DNA from 3 places in the Parasphingorhabdus pacifica genome. Region 2 is predicted to be linked to each of the others. Evidence: riboswitches for the same ligand, from Rfam matches in the RefSeq annotation. Region 2 holds a riboswitch; each other region holds the start of a gene.

Region 1 (4,026 bases), on a different contig from region 2:
TTGATCGTGGTGAAGTCACCGGACATGTTCGATTTCACGTACAGGTTGCGGTAGAGGGGTTCGATGGACTGGGCGACCCCGCAGATGTTGGAAATGGTCGCGGTGGGCGCGATCGCCATCACGTTGGAGTTGCGCATTCCGTTCCGGCGCACCTGCGCCCGCAGCGCCGACCAGTCCAGTGTGGACTCGGTGTTGAGGTCGGCAGTATCGTCCCTGGCGGCGTCGAGCAGCCCCAGTGAGTTGATCGGCAGGATGCCCTGGCTCCACAGTGAACCCTCGAACGTCTCGTACCGTCCTCGTTCGGCGGCCAGCTGGGCGGATGCCGAGATCGCGTCGTAGCTGATCCGTTCCATGCTGCGATCGGCGAACTCGACCGCTGCCGTGGACGACATCGGGATGCGCTGCTGGAACAGCGCGTCCGCGAAACCCATCAGGCCCAACCCGACGGGCCGATGCCGGAGGTTGGATCGGCGCGCTTCGGGGATCGTGTAGAAGTTGATGTCGATGACGTTGTCGAGCATGCGAACCGCGGTGCGGGTGGTGCGTCGCAGGCGTTCGTGATCGATGCCGTCGGCAGTGACGTGCTTGGCGAGGTTGATCGATCCGAGGTTGCACACCGCGACCTCTTCGGGACTGGTGTTGAGCGTGATCTCGGTGCACAGGTTCGAGGAGTGCACGACTCCCGCGTGTTGCTGGGGTGAACGCAGGTTGCACGGGTCCTTGAACGTGATCCACGGGTGGCCGGTCTCGAACAGCATGGTCAGCATCCGGCGCCACAGGTCCACCGCGTCGACCTTGCGGTGCACGCGGAGTTCGCCGCGTTCGGCCGCGGCTTCGTGTGCCCGGTAGCGCTCGGCGAACGCCTGGCCGTAGAGGTCGTGCAGATCGGTGACCTCGTCGGGGGAGAACAGGGTCCAGGTGCCGCCGGACTCGACGCGGCGCATGAACTCGTCGGGCACCCAGTTCGCGGTGTTCATGTCGTGGGTGCGCCGCCGGTCGTCTCCGGTGTTCTTGCGCAGGTCGAGGAATTCCTCGATGTCGATGTGCCAGGTTTCCAGGTAGGCGCACACCGCGCCTTTGCGTTTGCCGCCCTGGTTGACCGCGACCGCCGTGTCGTTGGCGACCTTCAGGAACGGTACGACGCCTTGGGACCGGCCGTTGGTGCCGTTGATGTGGGAGCCGATTCCGCGGACCGGTGTCCAGTCGTTGCCCAGGCCGCCCGCGTACTTCGACAGCAGTGCGTTGTTGCCGATCGAGTGGAAGATCCCGTGCAGGTCGTCGTCCACTGTGGTCAGAAAGCAGGACGACAGTTGCGGTCGGGTGGTGCCCGCGTTGAACAGGGTCGGTGTCGAGCACATGAAGTCGAACGACGAGAGCAGGCGGTAGAACTCGATCGCCCGCGTCTCGGGGGCGTTCTCGTTCAGGGCCAGACCCATGGCCACGCGCATGAAGAACGCCTGCGGCAGTTCGAAACGGGTCCCGTCGTGGTGCAGCAAGTACCGGTCGTAGAGGGTTTGCACCCCGAGGAAGTCGAAGGACAGGTCCCGGTCGGCGTCGAGCGCCGCACCGAGCCGTTCGAGGTCGAAGTCGGCGAGCCGCGGGTCGAGTTGCTGCAGCTGGACCCCGCGTCGCACGTAGTTCCGGAAGTAGCCGGGGTAGTGCTCCCGCATCTGTTCCTGGTCGGCCTCGGTGGCGGTTCCGGCCAGGTAGCTCAGGGCTTCGCCACGGAGGTTGTCGAGCACCAATCTGGCGGTGACGGAGGAGTAGCCGGGTTCGGCTTCGACGAGGGTCCGTGCCGCCATGACCTGGGCGAGGGCGAGTTCGTGCCTGTCGATGCCGTCGTAGGTGTTGCGGTGCACCTCGCGCAGCACTGCTTCGGGGGAGACGTCGTCGATGCCCTCGCACGCCTGCCGGACCACGGTGGCGACCCGGTTCCAGTCGGTGTCCGGCAGCGTGGCGGTGTTCGTGTTCGTGTGTGGCGTGCCGGTCACGGCGCTTCTCCTCGCGAGTTCGAAGAACGCGGGAGAGCACGTGCTGGAGACGTCGGTGACGCGGTGCGCTGCCGATCGTCCGAGCAGACCCACCCGCGAGGTCCCGGACAGCGCGCACTTGCGATGCGCGCACCGATGGCAGGTCTTCGGACTCACGGGCGCGCCGGCTGTTGCCGGTTCCTACTGGTCGTGGCTTCCCGGACGGTTCGCCCAGTGCCTTCGTACGACGGTCGTTCCCGTTCACCGCTGCGGGGCAGTCCCGGATTCGCACCGGGTTCCCTGTTGTCACACCGGTGCGGGGCACCGATGAACCATCAGCAAGCGACACACTACATGTTGGGTCTGCGATCCCAATCAGGGTCCAGATGGCGCGCCGGATTGCGCTGTTTCGGCTGTGGAGCACCTTCGTCGCGCCCGCCGAACCAAAAGCGCCGGGCATCCAACACGGAGTGCCCGGCGCTCTCGGTCGGTGGATCAGGAGTTGCCGACGATCTTCTCCAGGTCGTCGAGGACGAGGTTGGCGCCGAGCGGCCCGAGGCCGAGGAACCACCGGTCGTCGGACACCTCGAAGGCCTTGTTGTCGCGCACTGCTCCGAGGTTGGACCACTGGGAGCTGGCGACGAGCTCGTCCTGCCGCTGCTTGGCGGCCGAGCCGTACGAGCTGTAGAAGAGCAGGTCGCCATCGGCCTGGCCGATCTGTTCACGGCTGATCTCCGTGAAGGTCTTGTCGATCCGCTGGTTCGCGGGCCTGCTGAAGCCGACATCCTTGAGGATGGTGCCGATGAACGAGCCCTCGCCGTAGAGGCGCATCGTGCCGTCGCCCGAGGTGGTGCGCAGTGCGCTGACCTCGGTTTCAGCCGGATTTCCGACCTTCTTGCCGATCTCGGCCGCCCGCTTCTTGTAGTCGGCCAGGATCTTCTCGCCCTCGGCCTTCTTGCCGAGAGCCTCGGCGTTGAGCAGGAAGTTCTCCTTCCACGGTTCACCGACGGTCTCGGCGAAGACGGTGGGCGCGATGGCGCTGAGCTGCTCGTACTTGTCTTCGTCCCGGACCTTGCTGCTCAGGATGAGATCGGGTTCGAGCTGAGTGATCTTCTCCAGGTTCGGTGACCCGATGGTGCCGACCGTCGGCACTCCCTTGGTCTTCTCCGCGAGGTAGGGCTGCAGGGAGTTCGTGGCGTCCGGAGCAACGGCCCCGACCGGTTTGACCCCCAGCGCGAGGACCGAGTCGAGCTCGCCGGTGTCGAGGACGACCACGCGCTTGGGTTCTTCGCTGACGGTGGTCTCACCCATGGCATGGGTGACGACGCGCTCGCCTTCCTGCGGGGAGTCGCCCGACGTGCCCGGGTCCGACGCGCCACATGCGGCGGTGGCGACCAGCGTGCAGGCCGTGGCTGCCATGGCCAGAAGTCTGCGGGGGCGAGACATGTAACTCCTCGGTTCGGTTCGGATCACTCTTCCTGGCGCGCAACCAGCACGCCGGGAAGGTTTGGGGAGCCTAACCTAAATTGATTCGATCAGGCTAGAGGAGTTCACCGGTGTGAAGCGAAACACGATCAGACCAGCGGGAGCTACCCCACGACCTCCGGCAGTTCCCCCGCGCCCGCCAGCACGTGTTCGATCAGTTCGACCAACACCGCCCGGCTGAACGCGCGTTCGCGAACATCGCCGACCAGGACCGGGGCCGCCCCGTTGAGATCGAGTGCCCGGCGGATCTCATCCGGTGCGTACTCGGCGGAGTCCGCGAAGTGATTGACCGCGACCACGAACGGGATGCCCCGGTGCTCGAAGAAGTCGATGGACGGGAAGCCGTCGTTCAAACGCCGGGTGTCGAGGACCACGACCGCGCCGAGGGCACCGGAGGAGAGCTCGTCCCACATGAACCAGAAGCGGTTCTGGCCGGGCATGCCGAACAGGTAGAGCACGACGTCCGGATTGATGGTGATACGACCGAAGTCCAACGCGACCGTGGTCGTCTCCTTGGACTCGACCCCTTCGAGATCGTCGATTCCCAGACCCGCTTCGGTGAGCACTTCCT
Region 2 (4,026 bases):
CTGCGAAGCTGCTCGTCTGCTCCCGGCCCTGGTGGGATGCGCGGAACCGACAGAAAGAAGACCGCGCCGATACCCCAGAAGAGGATGGTGATCATCCATTCGTAGGGCCATGACAGAGCTGCCGGCATTCCTGGTAGCGCGAGGAGGATCAGCATGGCGCTCAGTAGGATTGCCGCCACCCCGATACCCCAGGGCCGGCGAACGCGAAACGGTCGCTCGAGTTCAGGTTCGCGACGCCGCAGCACGAGGAAGGACACGGATACGAGCAAGTATCCCACGACGATGTTGACCGCTCCCGCGTTGGACAACCATGTCAACATTTGTTCACCGAACAGTGGCGCGATCATGCTTATCCCGCCAATGAAAAGAATTGCATTGCTGGGCGTTCTGTACTTTGGGTGTATCTTGGCGAACCATGCTGGGAGCATTTTGGACTTTCCCATGGCGTAGACGAGTCTGCTGGACCCGATGAGTAGCCCGTTCCAGCTAGTCAGGATGCCTGCCACACCGCCGACTATGAGGAGGCCACCCATCGTGTCGCTGTTCCATAGCGCTGCCATGGCCGTGGCGGTAGCCAAATCGGAGCTTTGAATCTCATGCAGTGGAATCGCGGTTCCGACGGCTATCTGGATTAGCACGTACCAGGAAGTGGCAAGCACCACGGAGAGCACGAGCAGTTTGCCGACCTGCCGACTGGGGAGCTGGGTCTCTTCTGCGGACTGGGGGATCACGTCGAACCCGAGGAACAGGAACGGTGTCGCCACAACGACACCCATGATTCCCATCGTTCCGCCGGTGAACAGCGGGTCGGCGTTGGCGATCGAACCACTGCCGAGAGAGCCGAACAGCAGACACGCACCTACGCCGAGCAAGAACAGCACACCTATCGACTGCAGTGTCGTCGCAGGTCGGACACCTACATAGTTAAGAATGGTGATCACGGCCGCTCCGGCGACGGCAACCATCGTCCATATCGCATAAACCGGGGATCCAGCGACGTGCCAGATCACTCCGGTAGACAGTTGCGGAACGAGGTAGGCGATCGTTTCAGGTAGCGCCACCGCCTCGAATGCGACGACGGAAACATAGCCGACGACGACAGCCCACGATGCGACAAATGCCCATCTCGAACCGAGGGCGCGGAGAACGTAGTGGTGTTCTCCGCCTGCTTTCGGCATCGCCGATACCAGCTCAGCATAGGTGAGACCGACCAGCGCTACGATCAGACCACCGATCACGAACGCGAGCGCGGATCCGAGCACACCAGCGTCGTCGATGTACTGACCGGCCAGGACAACCCAGCCGAATCCGATCATCGAACCGAATCCGACCGCCAATACGTCTTTACGTCTGAGTACTCGCTCGAACGGACGCTCATCACTGCTCATGTGCGCTCCCGAATGCCGGGACGGAAGTATCGAAGCCACATCCTGCAGCGAGCGGAAGAGGTTGACAATACCCGGACCGGCACGCGGTCCATCTCGTAGCCGCTTACTCCAAATGGGGCACGGCTCACCCTCTACAGCCGGGCTGAGCCCGTTTCACATACACCCGAGTAGCACGAGATTCCGACACCGAGCAAGGGAACCCTTCTTCCACAACTGAGAGAAAAGTTCCCTTGCTGACACCCCTGTGGTGAGACCCGGCACAAGGCGATGGGTCTTGCCATCCGGAGCCCAACGAGTAGGGTTCAGGACGCTGATGGTTCACCGGCGGCGAGGGATCGTGACCGGTGAGGCAAGAGGGAACCCGGTGTAACTCCGGGACTGCCCCGCAGCGGTGAGTGGGAACGAACGCCGTCGCCGCCCGTTTTCGGTCGGCAAAGCACTGGGCATGCCTGGGAAGCTGACGGCTAGTAGGAACATCCGAAATGGGACCGCCCACGAGTCCGAAGACCTGCCATCGGTGCGCACACCAGCGTGTGTGCGCTCGTCCGTGGCCTCGAGGGAGGGCGAGCGGGCACTGCGGCCACTCCACCGGACTGGTCTGCGGTACGCGTTCACCTCTTCGGGGCTGTCGGACTTGCCGTGTCACCGAGCTCGCGAGGAGAGAGCTTTGACCAGCACGATCGGATCGACCGTACTCGGATATCCGCGCATCGGGCCGCGCCGCGAACTGAAGCGGGCGTTGGAAAGTTACTGGGCATCCCGTATCGGGGAAGAAGAACTCAGGGATGTGGCCCGGACGCTACGCACGAACACGTGGCGGGAACTTCATGACGAAGGTGTGAACTCGGTACCGAGCAACACTTTCTCCTTCTACGACCAGGTGTTGGACACTGCTGTCACGTTCGGCGCAGTGCCCGAGCGGTACACGCGTCTGGGACTCGGACCGTTGGACACCTATTTCGCGATGGCACGAGGCGTTGAGTCGACGCCTCCACTCGAGATGACCAAGTGGTTCGACACCAACTACCACTACCTCGTCCCCGAGATCGGCCCGGATACGGAGTTCGCACTGGCCGACCGCACTCCCGTCGAGCAGTGCCACGAAGCTGCCGATATGGGCGTGCTCACCCGCCCGGTTGTGGTCGGACCGCTGACGTTCTTGTTGTTGTCCAAACCAGCACAGGGCTCCCCGAAATCGTTTCGTACCGTGGACAAGCTCGATGACCTGGTGCCCTCCTATGTCGATCTCTTGCGCGAGCTCCACGAAGCCGGTGTGGAGTGGGTCCAGTTGGACGAGCCGGCCTTCGCCGCCGACCGATCCACCGAAGAACTGGCTCTGCTGCGTCGCGCCTACGACGAAATCGCGCACGCGACCGACCGACCGAAGCTGATGGTGGCTCCCTACTTCGGAGATCCGAGGGAGGCGTTGGGCGTTCTCGCTGAGACCGATGTCGAGGCGATCGCCCTGGATCTCGTCGCAGGGCGGCCCGTTATAGATCGGCTGCCCGCCATCCATGGTCTGCGAAACAAGACCTTGGTCGCCGGCTTGGTGGACGGACGCAACATCTGGCGTACGGACCTGGACTCAGCACTCGGCACCGCCGCTACCCTTCTCGGGTTTGCCGGTGACGTGTCGATCGCGACATCGTGTTCGTTGCTGCACGTGCCCTATGACGTTGATGCCGAAACCAGCATCGACGAGGAGATCAAACCATGGTTGGCCTTCGCGAAGCAGAAGGTCTCCGAAGTGGTCCTGCTCAATCGTGCGCTACGAGACGGCCGGAATGCGGTGGCCGACGAACTCTCAGTTCAAAATTCGTTGATCGAAGCTCGGCGAAATTCAGCTCGTCGACATGACGGCAACGTCCGGCAACGGGTCAGGGATTTGACCTCAGGTGACTTTCAACGGCCCGACTACGCTGTTCGGCGCGAAGCTCAGCGACAAACCCTGAATCTGCCTCCGCTTCCCACCACGACCATCGGTTCGTTCCCGCAGACCAGTGACGTGCGGAAAGCTCGTGCAGCACTGCGCAACGGCACGATCGACCGGGCGACCTACAACCGTCGGATGTTCGACGAGATCGAACGCATCGTTCGGTTGCAGGAGCAACTCGGACTGGATGTTCTCGTCCACGGCGAACCCGAACGCAACGACATGGTCCAGTACTTCTCCGAACACATGTCCGGCTTCGTCAGTACGGACAACGGGTGGGTGCAATCGTACGGGTCTCGCTGTGTGCGCCCACCGATTCTCTTCGGCGATGTGTCCCGACCGCACGCGATCACCGTCGACTGGACGAAGCAGGCGCAACAGCTGACCGCAAAACCGGTGAAGGGGATGTTGACGGGCCCCGTCACCATCTTGGCTTGGTCGTTCGTTCGGGATGACCAACCACTCGCGGACACGGCGATGCAGGTCGGATTGGCCATCGGTGAGGAGGTTCGGGATCTCGAAGCAGCCGGCGTCGGCGTTGTACAGGTTGACGAGCCTGCGTTGCGAGAACTGCTTCCGCTCCGCAGAGAAGGTCACGAGGCGTATTTGAGTTGGGCTGTGGATTCGTTCCGGTTGGCCACGTCCGGTGTCGCGGATTCAACTCAGATCCACACGCACCTGTGCTATTCGGAGTTCGGTGATGTG
Region 3 (4,026 bases), 280 kb from region 2:
ATCACGGCGGCCGCGTCGGTGCGGGCGAGATGTTCCGCCAGCACCGTCGGTTCGAGCGTGCCCGGCAGCACGGTGAAGACCTCGTCCCGCTCGGCGAGCGGATGCCCCAGCGCGGCCGAGGCCCCGCTGATGGACGTGACACCGGGCACGACCTCGGCGTCGAACCGTCCCGCGAGGCGTTTGTGCATGTGCATGTAGGACCCGTAGAACAGCGGGTCGCCCTCGGCGAGCAGCACCACGTCCCGCCCGGCGTCGAGGTGGGCGGCGAGCCGCTCCGCGCATTCGGCGTAGAACTCGTCGATCGCGCCCTGATAGCCGCCCGGGTGGTCGGTGGTCTCGGTGGTGACCGGGTAGACGAGCGCTTCCTCGACCTGCCCTTCCCGCAGGTACGGTTCGGCGACCGACCGCGCGATGCTGTTGCCGTGGCGGGCGCTGTGGTAGGCGATCACCTCGGCCTGCTCGACCAACCTGGCCGCCTTGACGGTGACCAGTTCGGGGTCCCCCGGGCCGAGGCCGACCCCGTAGAGCTTGCCCTTGACTCCGGTCCCATCCGTCATTTCGCTGCTCACTCTTCCTCGCTCGCGATCGCGTTGATGGCTGCCACGGTCATCGCACTGCCGCCCCTGCGGCCGTGGACGACCAGGTGCTCCAGGCTGCTCGCGTGCGAGACCAGCGCTTCCTTCGATTCGACGGCACCGATGAACCCGACCGGGACGCCCAGTACCGCGGCGGGCCGACCGGCGCCTGCCTCGATCATTTCCAACAACCGGAACAGCGCAGTCGGCGCGTTCCCGATGGCGACGATCGAGCCTTCCAACCGGTCTCGCCACAGTTCCATCGCCGCGGCGCTGCGCGTGGTGCCCAGCTGCTGGGCGAGCCCCGGTACCCGCTCGTCGGAGAGGGTGCAGATGATGTCGTTGTTCGCGGGCAGGCGTCGCCGGGTCACCCCGGCCGCGACCATCGCCGCGTCGCAGAAGACCGGTGCGCCACCGCGCAGTGCCGCGCGGGCGTCGAGCACGACGTTCGGCGAGTAGGCCAGGTCCTCGACGAGGTCGACCATGCCGCAGGCGTGGATCATCCGCACCGCGACACCGGCCACTTCGGACGGTAGGCCGCCGAGCTCCGCTTCGGCGCGAATGGTGGCGAAGGAGTGGCGGTAGATCTCCGCGCCTTCCCGGATGTACTCCGGCACTCCGCTGTGGCGGGTGGTCCCGCTGTCCTCGTTCACTCTTTCCTCCGTGCCACGTCCAGCGCGGCGGATACCTGGTCGATGTCGGCTTCGGTCGCGTACGTGCGGCCGTCGAGCCCGATCTCGTAGCCGGCCTCCGTGGCCAGCACTTCCACCACCGGCCCCTGGGGTCGGCCGCACCGCCGCGTGCAACCCACCCAGTGCACGGGCAGCTCGCCTCCGATCGGGCGCCGCATGGCGCGTTCCGCATCGTTGCGGACGTCGGCGAGGGCTTTGGCGCAGCCGGGGCGACCGGTGCACGACGTCACTCCGGTCCGCCCCTGTTCCCGGTCGACGACCAGGCCGTGCGCGCCCAGGTCCGACAACCACCGGTCCGCCTCGTCGGCGGGCAGGCCGGGCAGGACGATGGTTCGCCACGGTGTCAGGCGGAGCTCACCGGCGGTGCCGGACGCAGCGGCGATGATATCCACCTGCTCCGGCGACAGTCGGCCCAGAGGTGCTCCCACACCCACGGTGATCCGCCCGTATTGCCGGAAGAGCTCTCCGACCTGCGCATGTGTCGGCAACGGCCGCGCGGGAACAGGTTCGGGCGGGCTCCAGACGGCGTCGCGCACGGCCAGCACCTTGCCCGCGATGGCCTGCACGCCGTTGTCGAGCTCGGTCAGCCGCCAGGCCAGCGATCCCTGGCGGCCGCGCTCGGTGAGAAATGCCTCCGCGGCGGCCACGGCCGCCCGCGCGGCTTCGCCCGGGGCCACGCGGACACCCGAGTCGGTTCCGGCCAGCAGCAACGCGATCGAGTCGGAGCGCAGCGGGTACAGACAGACGTCGGCGGCGAGCGCGGCGACGTCGCCCCCACCGCCGTCCACCGCGAACAAGAACCGTCCCGGCAGCTCGGCGAGGTCGGGGATCGCGCAGAGCAGGACGTCGAGCTCGTGGGCAACGGCACGCACGTCCCACATCGCGTCCCCATCGGCGGTGGGCGAACCGAGGACGTTGCGGACCCGCTCGTGTGTCGCGGAAGGCAGCAGGCCGACCGCGGCCAGCCGTTGGGCGAACTCCTGCCCGCAACCGGAGTTGAGCCCTCTGACCTGCAGGTTCGCCCTGGAAGTCAGCTCCATTCCCCCACTTCCCAGTTCCGCGGCAGCCTCACCGACGGCCCGGAACTGGGCGGTCGTCATGGCTCCACCGGGCACGCGCACCCGCGCGAGGCCACCGTCCGCGGCTTCGTGGACACGGAGAGCACCGGGGCAGGCGTCACGTTCGGCTCTGGAAGTTTCGAACACGCGCCGATCCTACGGTCCGCGGTAGTTGCGGACGCAAAACGCGTTGCTGCGACGCGCGTCATGCCGGGGTCAACTTGACGGAAGATCGGCCTGTTGCGGAGAGTGGTCACAGCATTTGAGCGGCGACAGGCGGAGGAAGCCGGTGCGAGTCCGGCGCGGTCCCGCCACTGTCACCGGGGAGCGGACTCCACGACAGGTCACTGCCCCGCAGCGGGCGGGAAGACCGGAGCGAGCGTTGATCCGGAAGCCAGGAGACTCCGGTCGCCGCGCCCGACGACCCGGGGGCGAGGACCCCCGAGGAAGGCTCACCATGCGCAGCAGACGCACGTCTCGCGTCTCCGTGTTCTTCCCCTTCACCGTTCAGGTCTCCATCGCCGAGGAGCGAACCGCATGATCCTGCTTCTGTCCACTTCGGACACAGACCTGCTCAGTGCGCGGGCCAGTGCCGCCGAGTACCGGCTCGGAAACCCGGCCCGGCTCGGCGTGGACGACCTGCCACCGCTGCTCGAAGACGTCGACCTGGTGGTCGTGCGCCTGCTGGGCGGACGCCGCGCATGGGAGGAAGGTCTCGACGCCCTGCTGGCCGGCCCGCGCCCCGTCGTCGTGCTCGGTGGCGAGCAAGCGCCGGACGCCGAACTGATGGAGTGCTCCACGGTGCCCGGCGGCGTGTGCGCGGAAGCACACTCGTACCTGGCCCAAGGCGGACCCGAGAACCTCACCCAGCTGTTCAACTTCCTCTCGGACACGGTGCTGCTCACCGGCAACGGGTTCGAACCGCCCGCCGAAACGCCGCGGTGGGGCCTGCTCGACCGCACTCCCCGCCGCGACGAGGGCCCGACCGTGGCGGTGCTGTACTACCGCGCGCACCACATGGCCGGCAACACCGCCTTCGCGCACGCCCTGTGCGACGCCGTCGAAGACGCGGGTGGCCAGGCGCTACCGGTGTTCTGCGCGTCCCTGCGCGCCCCCGAGCCGGAACTGATCGAGACGCTTCAGCGCGCCGACGCGCTCGTCGTCACCGTCCTCGCCGCCGGTGGCACCCGCCCGGCCACCGCCACCGCCGGTGGTGACGACGAAGCGTGGGACATCGGAGCGCTCGCCGATCTGGACATCCCGATCCTGCAGGGACTCTGCCTGACCAGCAGCCGAGAGGCCTGGCAGGAGAACGACGAAGGTCTGTCCCCTTTGGACATGGCCACTCAGGTTGCCGTGCCCGAGTTCGACGGACGCCTGATCACGGTCCCGTTCTCGTTCAAGGAGAACGATTCCGAGGGACTGCCCGTCTACGTGGCCGACCCGGAACGGGCCGCGCGGGTGGCGGGCATCGCCGTCCGGCACGGGCGACTCCGACACGTTCCGCCGCAGGACAAGCGGCTGGCCCTGATGCTCTCGGCCTACCCCACCAAGCACTCCCGGATCGGTAACGCCGTCGGCCTCGACACCCCGGCCACCGCCGTCCGAGTGCTGCGCGAACTCCGCGAGCAGGGATACGACATCGGTCCGGAGACCGGTGCGGACGCCATTCCGGGAGTCGCCGAGCAGGACGGCGACGCG

What was found. Region 2 has a riboswitch for cobalamin ahead of metE (5-methyltetrahydropteroyltriglutamate--homocysteine S-methyltransferase). Riboswitches for the same ligand answer to the same signal wherever they lie in the genome.
Region 1: another riboswitch for cobalamin. It lies ahead of ACYVAN_RS21920 (ribonucleoside-diphosphate reductase subunit alpha); the one in region 2 lies ahead of metE (5-methyltetrahydropteroyltriglutamate--homocysteine S-methyltransferase).
Region 3: another riboswitch for cobalamin. It lies ahead of cobN (cobaltochelatase subunit CobN); the one in region 2 lies ahead of metE (5-methyltetrahydropteroyltriglutamate--homocysteine S-methyltransferase).

Annotation. Positions count from the first base shown of each region.
Region 1 is NZ_BAAGYS010000014.1:370,577-374,602, reverse strand. Features, by position in the region: gene ACYVAN_RS21920 (ribonucleoside-diphosphate reductase subunit alpha) at 1-1,991, opposite strand, end outside; cobalamin riboswitch at 2,112-2,322, opposite strand; gene ACYVAN_RS21915 (ABC transporter substrate-binding protein) at 2,466-3,389, opposite strand; gene ACYVAN_RS21910 (GTP-binding protein) at 3,560-4,026, opposite strand, start outside.
Region 2 is NZ_BAAGYS010000002.1:504,673-508,698, forward strand. Features, by position in the region: gene ACYVAN_RS02345 (APC family permease) at 1-1,388, opposite strand, end outside; cobalamin riboswitch at 1,686-1,918, shown strand; gene metE (5-methyltetrahydropteroyltriglutamate--homocysteine S-methyltransferase) at 2,056-4,026, shown strand, end outside.
Region 3 is NZ_BAAGYS010000002.1:224,305-228,330, forward strand. Features, by position in the region: gene ACYVAN_RS01030 (precorrin-2 C(20)-methyltransferase) at 1-557, opposite strand, end outside; gene ACYVAN_RS01035 (precorrin-8X methylmutase) at 566-1,228, opposite strand; gene cobG (precorrin-3B synthase) at 1,225-2,472, opposite strand; cobalamin riboswitch at 2,605-2,730, shown strand; gene cobN (cobaltochelatase subunit CobN) at 2,863-4,026, shown strand, end outside.